DNA from 2 places in the Polaromonas sp. P4_F4 genome. Region 2 is predicted to be linked to the other one. Evidence: predicted binding sites of a transcription regulator. Region 2 holds the regulator's gene; the other holds the start of a gene.
What was found. The regulator sigma-54, encoded in region 2, starts transcription at its own class of promoters, with help from an activator protein. The targets are predictions, from matches to a motif close to TGGCANGNAANCTGCTTT.
Positions count from the first base shown of each region.

Region 1: a site for sigma-54 is predicted at 4,004-4,021, ahead of AC1DUR_RS08405 (transglutaminase family protein). Genes of this name have one in related genera too.

Region 1 is NZ_JBFUJO010000006.1:8,807-18,421, reverse strand. It holds gene AC1DUR_RS08410 (circularly permuted type 2 ATP-grasp protein) at 1-89, opposite strand, end outside; gene AC1DUR_RS08405 (transglutaminase family protein) at 235-3,879, opposite strand; gene AC1DUR_RS08400 (DNA internalization-related competence protein ComEC/Rec2) at 4,161-6,719, shown strand; gene AC1DUR_RS08395 (circularly permuted type 2 ATP-grasp protein) at 6,882-8,378, shown strand; gene AC1DUR_RS08390 (alpha-E domain-containing protein) at 8,381-8,542, shown strand; gene AC1DUR_RS08385 (alpha-E domain-containing protein) at 8,562-9,524, shown strand.
Region 2 is NZ_JBFUJO010000008.1:43,466-53,080, reverse strand. It holds gene AC1DUR_RS10730 (HTH-type transcriptional regulator ArgP) at 1-169, shown strand, start outside; gene AC1DUR_RS10725 (acylphosphatase) at 315-593, shown strand; gene AC1DUR_RS10720 (D-amino acid dehydrogenase) at 712-2,016, opposite strand; glycine riboswitch at 2,240-2,331, opposite strand; gene argS (arginine--tRNA ligase) at 2,394-4,079, shown strand; gene AC1DUR_RS10710 (SPOR domain-containing protein) at 4,161-4,790, shown strand; gene AC1DUR_RS10705 (thiol:disulfide interchange protein DsbA/DsbL) at 5,094-5,756, shown strand; gene lptA (lipopolysaccharide transport periplasmic protein LptA) at 5,917-6,528, shown strand; gene lptB (LPS export ABC transporter ATP-binding protein) at 6,543-7,379, shown strand; gene AC1DUR_RS10690 (RNA polymerase factor sigma-54) at 7,521-9,068, shown strand; gene AC1DUR_RS10685 (THUMP domain-containing class I SAM-dependent RNA methyltransferase) at 9,206-9,615, shown strand, end outside.

The DNA.
Region 1 (9,615 bases), on a different contig from region 2:
GGCGCAGCCGCGGGCGCCAGCGCAGCAGCCAGCGTACGGGGCTCTTCGAGCGCCTGGGCGGCAAAAAGTGACGGAGTGTTATTTTCCACGTTCCCCAAGTATGCCTTCGGCCCATCCCCCCAAGGGCTCAAAGCGGCAGCAAGCCGCCGTTAAACCGCTGATTTTTGAGCCGAATCGTGCAATTGTTGCACTCATAAGACAGCGATCTCCCGGCGCTCAACCCCGGAAAATTGCCTAACGCAGATCCATCGTGAAGGGAAATTCCCGGCTCGGCTGAACTGGCCTGACCTGCATCTTGCCAGGGGTATGGCCCATGCGGAAAAACCGGGTCAGGCGGCGGCTTTCGGCCTCATAGGAGTTGACTGGCAGCGTGTCGTAGCTGAGCCCGCCGGGATGGGCGACATGGTACTGGCAACCCCCCAGCGAGCGCTCCATCCAGGTGTCGACGATGTCGAAAGTCAGCGGCGCATGCACGCCGATCGACGGGTGCAGGGCCGACGGTGGATTCCAGGCCTTGTAGCGCACACCGGCCACGTATTCGCCGACCCGCCCGGTGCTCTGGAGCGGCAGGGCACGGCCGTTGACGGTGATGACGTGGCGGTTATCGTTCAGGCCCGTCACATGGACTTCCACGCGTTCGAGCGAGGAGTCGACATAGCGCACGGTGCCGCCCGCCGAACCTTCCTCGCCCATCACATGCCAGGGCTCCAGCGCACTGCGCAGCGTCAGCTCGATGCTGTTTGCCGCCACCTGGCCAATCAGCGGGAAGCGGAATTCGAAATGTGGTTCGAACCAGGCCATGTCAAAGGGGTAGCCGGCCTCCACCAGCTCGGTCAGCACGTCGGCAAAATCCATGCGGATAAAACTGGGCAGCAGGAAGCGGTCGTGCAGTTCGGTGCCCCAGCGCGTGACGCGGCCGTGGTAGGGGGTTTTCCAGAAGCGTGCCACGAGGGCGCGCAGCAGCAACTGCTGGGCGATGCTCATGCGGGCATGGGGCGGCATTTCAAAGGCGCGCAGTTCCAGCAGGCCCAGCCGTCCGGTCGAGGAATCCGGCGAGTACATCTTGTCGATACAGAACTCGCTGCGGTGCGTGTTGCCCGTCACATCCACCAGGATATTGCGCAGCGTCCGGTCGACCAGCCAGGGCGGCATGTTGGCGCCGTATTTCTGTCGGTTGTTGCGGATTTCACGCAGGGCGATTTCAAGCTCGTACAACTGGTCGTTGCGTGCCTCATCCACGCGCGGTGCCTGGCTGGTGGGGCCGATGAACATGCCCGAAAACAGGTAGCTCAACGAGGGGTGGTTGTGCCAGTAGGCGATCAGGCTGCCCAGCACTTCCGGTTTGCGCAGGAAGGGGCTGTCAGCGGGGGTGGCGCCACCCAGCACAAAGTGGTTGCCGCCGCCGGTGCCGGTGTGCCGGCCATCGGTCATGAATTTTTCGGCCGACAGCCGGGTTTCATGGGCAATCTTGTAGAGGAATTCGGTGTGCTCCACCAGCTCGCCCCAGTGGTAGGCGGGGTGGATGTTGACTTCGATCACGCCCGGGTCGGGTGTGACCTGCAGCATTTTCAGGCGTGGGTCGCGCGGCGGCGGGTAGCCCTCCAGCACGATGCTGACGCCCAGCGTTTGCGCGGTCGCTTCCACGGCTGCGAGCAGGTCCAGGTAGTCCTCCAGCCGCTCCATGGGGGGCATGAACACGTAGAGGGCACCGGTTTCGCCGCTCTTGCTTTTGTTGGCCTTGCTGTCAGGGTCGGCCCTGGGTTTGTCTTTTGCCTTATCCGGATCTTTCGGGTCCTTCGGGCCATTGGCCCGAGCGGGGTCGCGGACCTCGACGCACAGCGCGGTGCGCGTCAGCCAGCCGGCAGACTCGAAGGCTTTGGGCGCACGCTGCTCGTTGGCAGGAGGTGGCACGTGGCTTGACGGAGCGGCCGTGCTGGTGCCGCCGGTGCCACCACCCATGCTGCTGTCGCCGGTGGGGCGAAACTGCAGGATGCGACTGGCCTGCGTCAGTGCCGCATTGCCCGTCATGTAGCGCGCCATGTACTGCGCCAGTGCGCTTGCACTGCTGCCAGCAGGAGGGGGCGAGGCCTGCGAGACAGCCGCAGGCGCCGGCTGCGGAGCGCCCCGCGCCACCGCTGCCGCTGCGTTGTAGCGTGCGGCCAGCACCGATGTCGATGGTAAGTCCTGGCGCGGCGCAAACGGGTCGGCCTCGATCATGTAGGGGTAGTCGGTTTTGGAAACCCAGGGCACCGAATCAAGCGGCAGGCGGTAACCCATGGGTGAGTCGCCCGGCATCAGGTACATGCGCTCATCGCGGAAGAACCATGGACCGGTGGACCATTTGGGCCCGGCCAGGGCTGGCGAGGCAGCCTCCTTCGCCTTCAGCGGCAGCACATAACCCACCACGGAGTCCAGCCCCTGCATGAAGACGCGACGCAAACGCTCCCGTTCCATGGCGTCATCCAGGCGGGAGTCAAAGGGGTCGACGTTGACCGGCAGGCGCCGCTCGCGCCACAGGTAGTACCAGGTGTCTTCATAGCCCGGCGTGATGTAGTTCGTGGCCAGGCCCAGCTTGCCCGCCAGGGTCTTGATGAAACGCTGCGCATCTGCGCTCGTGTATTGGCAGGGTTTGCGTTCATCGGCAAACAGGGCCGGGTTTTGCCAGATCGGCTGACCGTCCCTGCGCCAGAAAATACTCAGCGCCCAGCGTGGCAATTGCTCGCCGGGATACCACTTGCCCTGCCCGAAATGCAGAAAACCGCCCTCGCCATATTCGGCACGCAGCTTTTGCACCAGCTCGGTGGCATAGCCGCGCTTGGTGGGGCCCAGGGCGTCGATGTTCCATTCCGCAGCATCGCGGTCCGTGGTGGCCACAAAGGTGGGCTCGCCGCCCATCGTGAGCCGCACGTCGCCGGCCACCAGGTCTTTGTCCACCGCCTCGCCCAGCGCCAGCACGTCGGCCCATTGCGCTTCGGTGTAGGGCTGGGTGACGCGCGGTGATTCGTAAATCCGCTGCACCGCCATGTGATGCTCAAACTCCACCTCGCATTTGTCCACGCCGCCTTCCACGGGGGCGGCACTGGACGGTTCTGGCGTGCAGGCCAGCGGGATGTGGCCTTCGCCCGCCATCAGGCCCGACGTTGGGTCCAGCCCCACCCAGCCGGCACCGGGCAGGAATACTTCGCACCAGGCGTGCAGATCGGTGAAGTCGGTCTCCGCGCCGCTGGGACCGTCAATCGCCTTGACGTCGGCCTTGAGCTGGATCAGGTAGCCCGACACAAAGCGCGCGGCCAGACCCATGTGCCGCAGCAGCTGCACCAGCAACCAGCCGGTGTCGCGGCAGGAGCCGCAGGCCAGCTGCAGGGTTTCTTCAGGCGTTTGCACGCCGGGCTCCATGCGGATGGAGTACTGGATGTCGGACTGCAGGCGCTGGTTGAGGCCGACCAGGAAGTCGATGGTCCGCTTGGGACTCAGGTCGGTCTGCTCAAGATAGCGCTTGAACAGCGGCGTGGCGGTCTGGGTCGCCAGGTAGGGCGCCAGTTCCTGCTTCTGGCTGGCGCTGTAGTTAAAAGGAAATTCCTCGGCGCTGGGCTCCAGAAAGAAATCAAAGGGGTTGAACACCGCCATCTCGACGACCAGGTCCACCGTGACCTTGAATTCACGGGTGGGATCCGGAAACACCAGCCGGGCCTGGTAATTGGCAAACGGGTCCTGTTGCCAGTTGATGAAATGTTTGGCCGGCTCGATGTTGAGGGAGTAGGACAGTACGCGGGGCCGGCTGTGCGGCGCAGGCCGCAGGCGCACGACCTGGGGGCCCAGTTTCACCGGGCGGTCGTATTTGTAATGGGTGATGTGGCTCAGTGCAACGTGGATCGACAAGGCAGCCTCGCTTTTTTAAATTAGGGCATCGGTGCGCAACAGCGCCAATCAAAACACAAAATGAGCGGGTCGCCACATCGGGCGACCCCTCGGGACAGCTTACTCCGCTTCGGCTACATTTCTGCAAGCAAGAGCTGCGCCAAACAGGCTTTGTCGGCTTTTTGCCTCGCCCGGCCGTTGAGCACGCAGCCATTGCATCGAATAAATCGAGCAATAACAAGTAACAAGTGGGGAGGGCGGCTGTGGGCGACCGCATTTTGGCCGGGCCATGGGCAGCTTCCATGGGGCCTGGCCTTGTTTTTGGCGGGTTCATCATCGGGGTTGCCCTGCAATTGCAGCAGCCCGGTTTGTGGACGGGTGGCGTGTATGCCGCGTCGGCGGCGCTGGCGGCGTTCGCTGGGCTGGTGATGGGCGGCTTGTGGCGCAGGGCCGGTCGCGCCTCGACTCTGAACAGGAGGGGTTGGCGCGGCGCCGGCCTGGCTGCGCTGGTGCTCGCTGCCTTGCTGGGCTTTACCCTGACGGGATGGCGGGCCACCGTGTTTCAGTCAACGGCACTCGACCCCGCGCTGGAGGGACGTGATATTGCCGTGACAGGCGTGGTCCTGGCCATGCCGCAACCCGCCGAAGACGGCTTGCGCTTTCGTCTGGGTATTGAATCGGCCCGCCTGAACGGGCAAACCGTCACCCTCCCGCCGCAAATTTTGCTCGGCTGGTATACCGGCTTCGGGATACGGGAGGCCAGGGCACTCCCGGCCGAAAGTGCTGATCCGTCTGAAATTGCGCTGGAGTTGCAGCGCCAGCCGCCCACCGGCTTGCATGGCCTGCGCGCCGGCGAGCGCTGGCAAATGACGGTGCGGCTCAAGGCGCCGCACGGCAACAGCAACCCGCACGGGTTCGACTACGAGCTCTGGCTCTGGGAGCAGGGCATTCAGGCCACCGGCTATGTGCGGGCCGGGCCGCACGATGCGCCGCCTCTGCGGCTTTCCGGTAGTTGGGAGCATCCGGTGGAGCGCGCCCGACAGGCGGCGCGTGAAGCGATTTTCCAGCGCATCGACAACCGGCAGCTGGCCGGTGTCGTGGCCGCCCTGGTGGTGGGTGACCAAAATGCCATCGAGCGCGCTGACTGGGATGTCTTTCGCGCCACGGGTGTTGCCCATTTGATGAGCATTTCGGGCCTGCATATCACCATGTTCGCCTGGCTTGCCTCCCTGCTCCTGAGCGGCCTCTGGCGGCGCTCCGTCGGGCTGACGCCCCGGCTCTGCCTGGCGTTGCCGGCCATCAGCGCCGGGGCCTGGGGCGGCCTTTTTCTGGCGGCCCTGTACGCACTGTTTTCAGGCTGGGGCGTGCCGGCACAACGAACCATTTGGATGCTGGCGACGGTGGTGTTGCTGCGGCAAAGCGGCAGGCAGTGGCCCTGGCTGCAAACCTGGCTGCTGGCCATGGCCGTAGTGGTGGCGCTGGACCCCTGGGCGCTGATGCAGGCCGGTTTCTGGCTGTCGTTTGTGGCGGTGGGCGTGCTGTTTGCTACAACCCCAGGCACATCTGGTAGCCGTGATCCAACGGGCGACAGCCAGTTTCTTTCCGGAAAGGTGGCGCAGGGCGGGCGGGTGCCGCGGCTGCTGGCAAAACCGGCGGCCGGGCTGCTGCGTGCCGCCCGGGAGCAATGGGTGGTCACGCTGGCGCTCACGCCCTTGTCGCTGCTGCTGTTCAACCAGGTGTCACTGGTGGGCCTGCTGGCCAACGCGGTGGCTATTCCCTGGGTGACGCTGGTCGTGACGCCGCTGGCCATGCTGGGCGTGCTGTGGGCACCCCTGTGGGATGCGGCGGCGTGGGCGGTGGGCCTGCTGACGGTGTTTTTGCAATGGCTGGCCGGCTGGTCGCTGGCATCCGTCAGCGTGGCTGCCGCGCCGCTATGGTGCGCCGCCTTCGGCGTACTAGGGGGCATTTTGCTGGCACTGCGTCTGCCGTGGCACTGGCGCGTGCTGGGCATTCCCCTGATGCTGCCAGTCCTGTTATGGCAACCGGCGCGGGTTGCACCGGGACAGTTTGAATTGCTGGCGGCGGACATCGGACAGGGCAATGCGGTGCTGGTGCGCACGGCCACCCATTCCCTGCTGTATGACACCGGCCCGCGTTTTTCGCGTGAGAGCGATGCCGGGCACCGCGTGCTGGTTCCGCTGCTGCGGGCCCTCGGCGAGCGGCTGGACATGCTGATGCTCAGCCACCGCGACATCGACCACATTGGCGGTGCACCGGCCGTGCTGGCCATGCAGCCGCAGGCGAACCTGCTCAGCTCCATTGAAGACAGCCATGAGTTGCAGGCGCTGCGCAAATCGGCCCGCTGTACGGCGGGCCAGCGCTGGGTCTGGGACGCGGTGACTTTCGAGGTGCTGCACCCGGTGGCCGCCGACTACGAGGCGGCAAACAAATCCAATGCCATGAGCTGCGTGTTGCGCGTGTCCAATGGCGCGCAGACCGCCTTGCTGGCGGGCGATATCGAGTCCGCCCAGGAGTTCAGGCTGGCCGGCAGCGCCAGCCCGCTCAACCCCGCCAGCCTGAAGGCCGACTTTTTGCTGGTACCGCATCATGGCAGCAAGACATCGTCGAGCGCCCCCTTCCTCGACGCTGTCCAGCCCCGGCTTGCGGTGGCGCAGGCGGGTTACCGCAACCGCTTTGGCCATCCGGTGGAGTCGGTGGTGGCGCGCTACAGCGAGCGCGGCATCAGGTTGCTCAGGTCGCCGCAGTGCGGCGCCGCCACCTGGCAGAGCCTGAAACCGGCGGACATCGCGTGCCAGCGGCAAGAAGGCCGGCACTACTGGCATCATGTGCCTGAGCCATAAAGAAAAAGAGGAAGGAAAAAAGGAGGAGAAAAGGAGAGGAAAGAAGTGGAAAGAAGAGAAAAAAGAAAAGTGCGATGTGGCACCTGATTCACCAATCTGGCGCATAACTTGCTAAGCTAGTCATCACTACGCCATGCGTAAACCTTGCTGGAGACCAAGCCAATGAGCCGACCCATGTTTGACGAGATGAACACAACGGAGTCCAGCGTCCGTGATCATTACCAGGGCTACCAGCGTTGGCTGGCCAAACAGCCCCCCGAAGTGATGGAGGCGCGCCGCGCCGAAGCCGAGATGATTTTTCGCCGCGTCGGCATCACCTTTGCCGTGTATGGCGCCAAGGACGAGGACGGCGCGGGTACCGAGCGGTTGATTCCGTTTGACCTGATTCCCCGGATCATTCCGGCCCACGAATGGGCCAGCATGGAAAAGGGGCTGGTGCAGCGCGTCACGGCGCTGAACCGCTTCATCCACGACGTCTATCACGGCCAGGAAATCATCAAGGCCGGCGTGATTCCGTCCGAGCAGATTTTCCAGAATGCCCAGTTTCGCCCCGAGATGATGGGTGTCGATGTGCCCGGCAACATTTACTCCCACATCAGCGGCATCGACATCGTGCGCGCACCCAATGCGCAAGGCGAAGGCGAGTACTACGTGCTCGAGGACAACCTGCGGGTTCCCAGCGGTGTGAGCTACATGCTGGAAGACCGCAAGATGATGATGCGGCTTTTCCCCGAACTCTTCAGCGAGAACCGCGTGGCGCCGGTGGCCCACTACCCCGATCTCTTGCTGGAGACGCTCCGGGCGATGGCTCCGCCCGCCACGGCCGAGCCGACGGTCGTGGTGCTCACGCCCGGCATGTACAACTCGGCCTATTTTGAACACGCCTTTCTGGCGCAGCAAATGGGCGTGGAACTGGTCGAAGGCCAGGACCTGTTTGTCAGGGACAACTTTGTCTACATGCGCACCACGCGCGGACCCCGGCGGGTGGACGTGATCTACCGCCGCGTCGATGACGATTTCCTGGACCCGCTGGCTTTTCGCCCCAACTCCACGCTGGGCTGCGCGGGGCTGCTCAATGTCTACCGCAGCGGCAATGTGTCGCTGTGCAACGCCATCGGCACCGGCGTGGCAGACGACAAGTCGATCTATCCGTATGTGCCGAAAATGATCGAGTTCTACCTGGGCGAAAAGCCCATCCTCAAGAACGTGCCGACCTATATGTGCCGCAATGCCGAAGACCTGCAGTACACCCTGGCCAACCTCAAGGACCTGGTCGTCAAGGAAGTTCATGGCGCGGGAGGCTACGGCATGCTGGTGGGGCCGGCCGCCACCCAGGCCGAAATCGAGGACTTCCGCCAGGCGCTGCTGGCCAATCCCTCGGGCTATATTGCCCAGCCGACGCTGAGCCTGTCGACCTGTCCCACTTATGTGGAAAGCGGCGTGGCGCCGCGACACATTGACCTGCGGCCCTTTGTGCTGAGCGGCAAGGAGGTGCAGATGGTGCCAGGCGGCCTCACCCGTGTGGCGCTGAAAGACGGCTCGCTGGTGGTGAACTCCTCGCAGGGAGGCGGCACGAAGGACACCTGGATATTGCAGGAAGGCCATGGCATGCCCATGCAGACGCAATCACAGTCACAGTCACAGATTGGAGGGACCTGATCATGCTATCGAGAACTGCAGATCACCTTTTCTGGATGTCGCGCTACACCGAGCGCGCCGGCGACATGCCGCAGGCATTCGCGGGGATGACTCATCAATTGCGCGAAGCGCTTGTGACGGCATCCCCAAAACACGCCAAGCGCGCCAGCGCTTTCGGTGTTTGAGGTTTAGGGAGGAGAAAAAATGTTATCTCGCACTGCTGATCACCTTTTCTGGATGTCGCGCTACACAGAGCGCGCCGAAAACACCGCGCGCATGCTTGACGTGAACTACCAGACCTCGCTGTTGCCCCAGTCCGCGGCTGTGGCGCAAGGCGGCTGGCAGAGCCTGCTGAGCATCAGCGAACTCAAGCCGGCCTATGCCGCCAGGTACGGCGACGGCATCAATCCGCGCGAAGTGATGGACTTCATGGTGCGTGATGAAAAAAACTCGTCAAGCATCATCTCGTGCCTGAAGAATGCCCGCGAAAACGCCCGCGCCGTGCGGGGCACGCTGACCACCGAGGTGTGGGAGACGCAAAACCAGACTTACCTGGAAGTCATCCGCATGCTGCGCAACAGCGATTTTGAGCGTGACCCCGGCCAGTTTTTTGAATGGGTCAAGTTCCGTTCGCACCTCTCGCGCGGTGTGACCGCGGGCACCATGCTCCAGGACGAGGCGTTTCATTTTCTGCGTCTGGGGACGTTTCTGGAGCGTGCCGACAACACGGCCCGGCTGGTGGATGTGAAGTTCCATGCCGTGGAAAATGATTTTCTCGGCGCAACCGGCGAGAAAGACCAAGAGTACGATTTTTACCACTGGAGCGCGATTTTGCGCAGTGTGTCCGGCTTTGAGGTGTACCGCAAGGTGTACCGCGACGTCATCAAGCCCGAGCGCGTGGCCGAGCTGCTGATTTTGCGGGCCGACATGCCGCGCTCCCTGCTGGCCTGCCTGAATGAGCTCATGAGCAATCTCGCCATGGTGACCAGCGACACGTCCAGCGAAACGCAGCGCCGCGCTGGCAAACTGCGGGCCGATTTGCAGTACGCCCGCATTGACGAAATCCTCGCGACCGGCTTGCATGCTTTCCTGACCCAGTTCCTGGACCGGGTCAACGAAATCGGCGCGCACATCAGCCGCGAATTCCTCGTTCCGGCGACTAATTGAAACAGCATGAGATTACGGCGGCCGCAGCGCCGGGCCGCCCCAAGCAAGGCCAGCCCCCGAGGGGCTGGAGCCTGCGGCTCCAAACCTGCTT
Region 2 (9,615 bases):
GCCCGAGCAGCACCTGGCCGCCCGTGCGCACCGCCCGCCGCTGGCCGAGGTGCTGCCCGGCAAAACGGTCGATGTGGCGCTTTACTGGCAGCACTGGGCCCGCGAGCCTGTGCTGGCCCAGCGCCTCACGCGCGCGGTGAAAGACGCCGCCCGCGTCTTGCTGAACTAGGGCCCGCGCTGGCGCCACGATCTGCGCATCCCGAATGTCGATTCGAAACGGATCGTCGCCTGCCGGCCAGCATTGGCGGAAAATACCTGACAACGCTGCTGAAGCAGCAACAGCGCATCCGGCAACAGCACAAGGGAGATGAGACATGGCAAAACAGTTGCGCATCGCCGGTCTGGTCCAGGGCATCGGCTACCGTGCGGCCTTTGCGGAGCAAGCCCACGCATTCAGGCTCTCCGGCTGGGTGCGCAACCGCCTTGATGGCTCCGTGGAGGCCACTGTGGCCGGCGAAGCCCAGGCAGTCCAGAACATCATCGACTGGGCGGGGCACGGACCGGCCGGCGCGCAGGTGCGCAGCGTGTCGGTGGTCGAGGTGGATGACACGCTGGTGACGGACGGGAAATTTCACATCCGGCCGACGGCTTAGTGCTGCTGATTCGCATGGCCCGGTTGCGCCGCGCGAATTTCAGCAGCCTGCCGGTCGCCGGCGCCGCCCGCGCAAACCGGCAGCAGCCAATCCCGCCGACTCAACCGATTTAGCCGATTTATGCCTGCGTTGCGGGCCGGCCCAGTGACACCCGTTTGCGCTCGGGCACCTGGCCGGTGAAGGCAAAGTCCACCTGAGGTGCGCGTCCGCTGACGATGTCGGCAATCGCCGCGCCCGAGCCGCAGGAGTGCGTCCAGCCCAGCGTGCCATGGCCGGTGTTGAGGAACAGGTTGCGGGTTTTGGAGGCGCCTATGTAGGGCACGTTGGATGGTGTGGCCGGGCGCAGGCCGGTCCAGTACTGCGCATTTTGCCCGTCGGTCATGTCGGGAAAGAGCTGGCGCACGCGCCGCACAATCGCCTCGCAGCGCACCAGGTTCAGGTCGGTGTTGTAGCCCCCCAGTTCGGCCGTGCCCGCAATGCGCAGGCGGTTGCCCAGGCGCGAGAACACCAGCTTGTACTCGTCGTCGGTGAGCGATACGTTGTAGGACGCGGCTTCGTTGATGACCGGCAGCGTGACGGAATAACCCTTGGCCGGGTAGATGCGCAAGGTCTGGCCCAGCAGCCTGGCCCACTGCGGGCTGTAGGCGCCCAGGCACATCACATAGGCGTCGGACTTCAGCTCGCTCACCACCCCTTCGGCGCTGGCAATCTGCACGCTGCTCAGGGTATCGCCCTCCTTGCGCGCGCCCACGATGCGGGTGTTGTACAGGAACTCCACGCCTTGCGCGGCGCACAGGGCTGCCAGCTGGCGGGTGAAGGCATGCGCATCACCCGATTCGTCGCTAGGCGTCATGCTGCCGCCGACGATTTGCGGGCGGCTGGCCGCCAGGGCGGGCTCGATGGCCACGCATTCGTCTGGCGTTTTCATGTCCAGCTCGCAGCCGTGCTCGCGCATCACGGCGGCCGGGCCCTGCGCATCGGCGTACTCCTGCTCGCTGGTGTAGAAGTGCAGGATGCCTTCGGTCTTTTGTTGGTAGTTGATGCCGGTGTCGGCGCGCAGCTTTTGCAGCGTGGCCCGGCTGTACAGGCCCAGGTTGACCATCTGCTTGATGTTGTGCCGGGTACGGCCCGGCGTGCACTGGCGCAAAAAGTCCAGGCCCCAGAGCCACTGGTTCAGGTCGGGGCGCAGGCGAAACAGCAGCGGCGCGTCTTCGCGCATCAGCCACTTCAGCACCTTCAGGGGCGCGCCCGGGTTGGCCCAGGGTTCGGCGTGGCTGACCGAAATCTGCCCGCCGTTGGCAAAGCTGGTTTCCAGGCCGGCGCCGGGCTGGCGGTCGACCACGGTGACCTCGTGGCCGGCCTGGCGCAAAAACCAGGCGGAGGTGATGCCGGTCACGCCGGCGCCCAATACGGTGACTTTCATGATGAAATTCCCAAGGAAAACAAGGCAACAGGCCAGCACGGATGCGCGCAGGCAGCTATGAAATCAATCGTGAATTTCAGGGCGGCAGCGTGCACCAGTGCTGGTGCCGCTCCCACTGTCCTTGGTACCTGAGAGATTCAGCCCGGTATCAGCAGGTGCTGATGGCCAGGATTTGCTCCTTCGGTGGCGGCAGCGTTGCGCTGCAGCTCTCTCCAGATTCGGCATGTTTCATTCAATACGGGGACCTGAGCGATCATGGGAGATTGCGCCTTCGGCGGCTGTTGCAGGGCAACAGCGCTCTCTTGAATGAAAGCAGATTCTCGCATATTGCCCAAGCGCTGGCCAGAAGCGCGGGGCCCACGCCCTAAAATCTCTCCATGCTTCAAATCAAACAAGACTTGCTGGACGCCCTGGGCCAGGCCCTCAAAACCATGGCGCCCGACAGTACCGTGGCGGCAGCCTTCGAGTCGCCCAAGGTGGCGGCCCATGGCGACTTTGCCTCCACCGCGGCCATGCAGCTGGCCAAACCGCTCAAGCTCAACCCGCGCCAGGTGGCGGAAAACCTGCGCGGGCTGCTGCTCCAGGCGCCCGCGTTTGCGCGCTGGGTGGACGCGATCGAAATTGCCGGCCCCGGTTTTCTCAATATCCGGCTCAAGCCCGAAGCCAAGCAGCAGGTGGTGCGGGAAGTGTTGCAGGGTGCAGACCAGTACGGCATGCAATTGGCCGACAGCCCGCATCGCATGATTGTGGAGTTCGTCTCGGCCAACCCGACCGGGCCGCTGCATGTGGGCCATGGCCGCCAGGCGGCGCTGGGCGATGCGATTTGCAACCTGTTTGACACGCAGGGCTGGGATGTGTGGCGCGAGTTCTATTACAACGACGCCGGCGTGCAGATCCAGACCCTGGCCACCAGCACGCAGGCGCGCGCCAAAGGCCTCAAACCGGGCGATGCCGGCTGGCCCGAGCCCGCCTACAACGGTGACTACATTGCCGACATCGCCAATGACTTTCTGGCCAAAAAGACCGTCAAGTCCGACGACCGGGAGTTCACCGCCAGCGGTGATGTCGAAGACATCGACTCGATCCGGCAGTTTGCCGTGGCCTATTTGCGCCATGAGCAGGACCTGGACCTGCGGGCCTTCTCGGTCAGGTTTGACAACTACTACCTCGAGTCCAGCCTGTACAGCTCGGGCCGTGTCGACAGCGCGGTGCAAAAGCTCAAGGACGCCGGTAAAACCTACGAGCAGGACGGCGCGCTGTGGCTCAAGTCGACCGACTACGGCGACGACAAAGACCGCGTGATGAAAAAGGGCGACGGCAGCTACACCTACTTTGTGCCGGACGTGGCCTACCACCTGGCCAAATGGGAGCGCGGTTTCAGCAAGGCCATCAACATCCAGGGCATGGACCACCACGGCACGATTGCCCGCGTGCGCGCCGGGCTGCAGGCCGCCAGCGCCGGCATTCCGCAGGGCTACCCCGACTACGTGCTGCACACCATGGTGCGCGTCGTGCGCCATGGCGAAGAGGTCAAGATCTCCAAGCGCGCCGGCAGCTATGTCACGCTGCGCGACCTGATCGAATGGACCAGCGCGGACGCCGTGCGCTTCTTTTTGCTCAGCCGCAAACCCGACACCGAGTACGTCTTTGATATCGACCTGGCGCTGGCAAAAAATAATGAAAACCCGGTGTACTACGTGCAATACGCCCATGCGCGCATCTGCTCGATTCTCGGCACTTGGGCCGCGCAGGGCGGCGATCAGGGCCAGCTGAAAAGCGTGGACCTGTCGGCACTGGTCAGCCCGCAAGCCCAGGCCCTGATGCTGCTGCTGGCCAAGTACCCCGACATGCTCAGCAACGCGGCCGCCGGTTTGGCGCCGCACGACGTGGCCTTTTATCTGCGCGAGCTGGCCGCCTGCTACCACAGCTATTACGACGTCGAGCGGATTCTGGTGGACGATGAAGCCGTCAAGCTGGCGCGCCTGGCGCTGGTCGCCGCGACGGCGCAGGTGCTGCACAATGGCCTCAAGGTGCTGGGCGTCAGTGCGCCCCACAAAATGTAGGCAACCATGAAGCACACACAGCGGAATTCAGAGCGAAATTCAGAGCGGGATTCAGAGGCAGGCAAGAAAATTGGGCAAGGTATGAGAAAACAACAAGGCGGAACCCTGCTGGGTCTGGTTATTGGCGCGCTGATCGGCCTGGGCGCCGCGCTGGCCGTGGCGGTCTACATCACCAAAGTGCCGGTGCCTTTCATGAACAAGAGCCAGTCGCGCAATCCCGACAGCGACGCCGCGGAAGCCAAAAAGAACCGGGACTGGAACCCGAATGCCCCGCTGGCGGGCAAAACGCCTGTGAAGCCGCTCCCTTCTGCTTCCAGCGCTTCCGGCGAACCCGGCATTGTGCCGGCCCCCGCCACGGCGACCGCGCCCAAGGCAGCTCCCGCGCCCCCGGCGAAGCCCGCCACCTCCGCGGATCCGCTGGGCGATCTCGCCAAGGCCAGGGCGGACGCCGCGCCCGCCGTCTCGGGCGTTGACCCGTTCAGTTATTTTGTCCAGGCCGGTGCATTCCGTACGCCAGAAGACGCGGAGCAGCAGCGCGCCAAGCTCATGCTGCTGGGCGTGCAGGCCAAGGTGAGTGAGCGCGAGCAGTCGGGCCGAACGGTGTACCGCGTGCGCGTTGGCCCCTTTGATAAAAAAGAAGACGCCGACAAGGTCAAGGAGCGGCTGGACGGCAACTCGATAGAAACGGCCCTCGTCAGGGTGCAGCGCTAGAGTGTGGTGTTGCACGCTATCCGGTACATAAAACCGTGTCTTTTTGCCCATGGCGGCGTTGCAAATCCTCGCAATAGTGGAACTATTGCTGTGGTTTGCGCCTTGCCCTGAACAAAAATCCATCGGTTTTATTTGTACCGTCAAGCATGCAACACCACACAGGGTGAACTTTTATGGGCGGGGGCGTACCAACCCCTGTACGAAACGGCCGGCCGGCTTGTTTTTTTCACTGAATAAGTAAGTGGCCGCTTTGCAAAATACCCCCACACAGACCCACAGACCAGGAAACCAGGAGAAAAATTGATGCAACGACGTGAGTTTTCGCTTTCAGCCGCTACCGTGGCAGCCGCCGCCACTTGGGGAGGCGTTGCGCTGCCCACAGCCGCGCAGGCTCAGGCCCGCGCCTTCAAGGAGGGAACGGATTATTTGACGCTGGGCAAACCCGCTCCCACCGACGTGCCTGCCGGCCAGGTCGAAGTGGTGGAATTTTTCTGGTACAGCTGCCCGCATTGCAACGCCTTTGAGCCGCAACTCGAGGCCTGGATCCAGAAAGCACCCAAAGACGTGACCGTCAGGCGCGTGCCGGTGGCCTTCCGTCCCGATTTTGAGCCGCAGCAGCGTCTTTTTTATGTGCTGGAAGCCATGGACAAGCTCAATGAACTGCACAAAAAGGTGTTCAACGCGATCCATATCGAGCGCCAGGCGCTGAACACGGCGGATCAGGTGGCGGCCTGGGCGGAGAAGCAGGGCCTGAGCAAGGCCAAGTTTGTCGAGCTGTACAACTCGTTTTCCGTCAGCACCAAGGCGCGCAAGGCCACCCAGTTGCAGGACACCTACGCGGTCGACGGCGTGCCGGCCCTGGGCGTCGGCGGGCGTTACTACACGTCTGGCCAGCTGGCCCAGACCATGGACAGGGCCCTGCAGGTCACCGATTACCTGATCGCGCAATCGCGCAAGGCCAAATAAGCGCACGGCAAGTCGAACGTCATATGCCAACGCCCGGCGTTGGCCCGAAAACCTGCCCACCCGTGGCGGGTTTTTTTATGGGCCCAATTCGCCCTCGCCGCCATTCCCGTAGCTGGCATGGCTACAATCACTCCAAACCAGCAGCAAGATTCGTGCCTTTATGAAACACCCCTTTTTTCCCTTGATCGTGCTGGCCGCACTGGCGGCCGGAGCGGTGTTTCCCGCCGCGGCCGAGCGGGCTGACCGCGACAAGCCGATGAATGCGGAGGCCGATGCCCTGCGTTACGACGACCTGAAACAAACCAGCGTGTTCACCGGCAATGTGGTGATCACCAAGGGCACCACCATTGTTCGGGGCGAGCGTGTGGATGTCAGCCAGGATCCCCAGGGCTACCAGCAGGCCGTTGCCGTGGCGGCCCCGGGCAAGCTGGCCTTTTACCGGAAAAAGCGCGACGGCGTGGACGAGTACATCGAAGGGGAAGGCGAGCGGATCGAATACGACAGCCGTGCCGATACCGTCAAATTCATCAAGCAGGCCGTGGTGCGGCGCTACAACGGCGCGACCCTGGTCGACGAAACGACCGGCTCCCTGATTGTTTATGACAACAACACCGATGTGTTCACTGTGGATGGGGGCGCGCAAAACCGCACGGCCACCAATCCCACGGGGCGGATTCGCGCCATGCTGTCGCCGCGCGGCGCCGCATCGGCTCCGCAGCCGCCGGCCGGACCCGCGCTCCGTTTGCGTCCCGGCACCACGCTGGGGCCATGACGGAAACCCGAAAAATGGACAGAACGGACAATCAAGCCGCGGATGCGGTGACTGACACATCGTCGGTCAATACCCCGGCAGTCAACAGCCCGGCGGCCAGTACCGCACCGCCCAGCCGCTTGGTGGCCCAGGGGCTGCAGAAATCCTATGGCAGCCGCAAGGTGGTGCAGGATGTCTCGCTGTCCGTGCAAAAAGGCGAGGTGGTGGGCCTGCTGGGCCCCAATGGCGCGGGAAAAACCACGTCGTTCTACATGATCGTGGGGCTGGTGCGTGCCGACGCGGGTGAGATCTCCATTGACGGCCAGTCGGTCGAGCACATGCCGATTCACCTGCGCGCCCGCCTTGGGCTGAGTTACCTGCCGCAGGAAGCGTCGATTTTTCGCAAGCTCACCGTCGAAGAAAATGTGCGCGCCGTGCTGGAGCTGCAGCTGGACGCCAGCGGCAAGCCGCTGGGCCGCGCAGACCTTGAAAAGCGGCTCGATGCGCTGCTGCAGGACTTGCGGGTCGATCATCTGCGCGACTCGCCGGCGCCGGCGCTGTCAGGGGGCGAGCGCCGCCGCGTCGAGATTGCGCGTGCCCTGGCGACGCAGCCGCGGTTCATCCTGCTCGACGAGCCTTTTGCCGGCATTGACCCGATCGCCGTGATCGAAATCCAGCGCATCATCGGTTTCCTGAAGTCGCGCGGCATTGGCGTGCTGATCACCGACCACAATGTCCGCGAAACGCTGGGCATTTGCGACCATGCCTACATCATCAGTGACGGCCATGTGCTGGCGACCGGCACCCCTTCCGAGATTGTGAACAATGCCGATGTACGCCGCGTTTACCTCGGTGAACACTTCAGAATGTGATGGCTCCCCCCCGTTGTCGCTCACTGCGTGTAGCTCCCTCCCCCCTGCAGGGGGCGGCGCCTGCGCCCCGGCAAAGCCGGTTGCGCGGCCCCCGCTTGGTTAATACATCCCAACTCGCTTTGTCGTGCGCTTAGGGATGTCATGAAACAAGGCCTGTCCCTCCGCGTTTCGCAGCATTTGGCTCTCACGCCCCAGCTGCAGCAGTCGATTCGCCTGTTGCAGCTGTCCACCCTTGAGCTGAGTCAGGAAGTCGAGCAGATGCTCGATGAAAATCCGTTCCTGGAAGTGTCGGAAGAAGCCGCGCCACGCGAGGAATTTGGCCTGGAGAATGCCGACACGCCGGTCAGCCAGGACAGCCGGGAGTTTGAGTTTGCTGGTGATTCAGTAGCAGGAAGCCCTGATGAACCAAGGGTTGCAAGCCAAAACGATGTAGATACAGGGCCCGAGATCAGCTCCGAGGCCAAGCTGGAAGAAAGCTGGGAAGGCGACGGCACGGTGGAGTCGGCGCCGGACGACAGCGAATGGGGCGGCGACGCGCCGGCCCGCAAAAACAATGTGGACGACAGCGAGGCCGAGGCTTCCGACCTGGCCCGCAGCCATGAGTCGCTGCAGGACCATTTGCACCGCCAGTCGCTCGGCCTGCGCCTGTCGGAGGAAGACCAGGCGGCGCTGCATTTCCTGATCGAGTCGCTCAATGACGACGGCTACCTCGAAGACAGTCTCGCGTCACTGGCCGCCGGCCTGGCGGGCGACGACCTTGAGCAGGCGGAAGAGCTGGAACAGCACTTTGCCATGGCCCTGAAGCTGCTGCAGCACATGGAGCCCGCTGGCGTCGGCGCCCGCAACCTGGCCGAGTGTCTCGGCCTGCAGCTGCTCGACTGCAAGGACTGCGACGAGACCCGCGCAGCGATCGCCATGTGCAAGCAGCCCATGGAACTGCTGGCCAAGCGGGATATGAAGCGCCTGTCCTACCTGTGCGGGTTTCCGGAGAGCGTGATCAGGGGCGCCATCGCCGTGATCGGCCGGCTGGATCCCAAGCCCGGACGGCGGTTTGTCAACGTCGAGCGCAACCTCATCGTGCCCGACGTGATCGTCATCAAATCGGGCCGCGGCTTCAAGGTCTCCCTCAACAGCGAGGTCATGCCTCGTCTGCGCGTGCACGACATCTATGCCAATGCGCTGAAGCAGCACAAGGGCCAGAACGGGCAGGCCTTGCAGCAGCGCTTGCAGGAAGCGCGCTGGTTCATCAAAAACATCCAGCAGCGCTTTGACACCATCCTGCGCGTGAGCAGTGCGATTGTGGAGCGGCAAAAGAATTTCTTCACCCACGGCGAGCTGGCCATGCGTCCGCTGGTGCTGCGCGAAATTGCCGACGAACTGGGCCTGCACGAGTCCACCATCTCGCGTGTCACCACGGCCAAGTACATGAGCACGCCGTTCGGCACCTTCGAGCTCAAGTACTTTTTCGGCTCCGCGCTGGGCACCGAGACCGGCGGCAACGCGTCGAGCACGGCGGTGCGCGCCCTCATCAAGCAGTTTGTCTCGTCCGAGAGCCTGAAAAAGCCGCTCAGCGACAACCAGATTTCCGAAATGCTCAAGGAGCAGGGCATTGAATGCGCGCGCCGCACCGTGGCCAAGTACCGCGAGGCTTTGCGCATCGCGCCTGCCAACCTGCGAAAGTCGCTTTGAATGTAGCCCCCACGGTCGCCCACTGCGTGTGGCTCCCTGCCCCCCGGGGGGGCCGCTGCGCCTGCGGTCTGGCAAAGCCAGCCGCGGCCCCTGCTTGAAAAGAAGCCCGTCACCCAGCCAGCCGCAAACCTTCATTCATGAACCAACTTCAACTCTTTTTACCCTGCGCCGCCGGCGTCGAGGCCTTGCTGGCCAGCGAGGTCAAACGCATCACCGGCATCGAAGGCAAGGCCTGGCGCGCCGGCGTGCAGCTGCAGGGCTCCTGGCGCGACGCGCTGCAGCTCAACCTGCACAGCCGCCTGGCTCAGCGGGTGCTGATCGAGCTGCAGCACAACCAGTACCGCAGCGAGCAGGACCTCTACAACGCGGCAGCCAGCGTCGCATGGGAAATCTGGTTCACGCCGAAGCAGACCTTCAAGGTCGAGATCACTGCGCAGCACAGCCCGCTGACCAGCCTGAACTTTGCGGCACTCAAGGTCAAGGACGCCATTGCCGACCGCTTCCGCGCCAAGTACGAGGTGCGCCCCGATGTGGACACGCGCTGGCC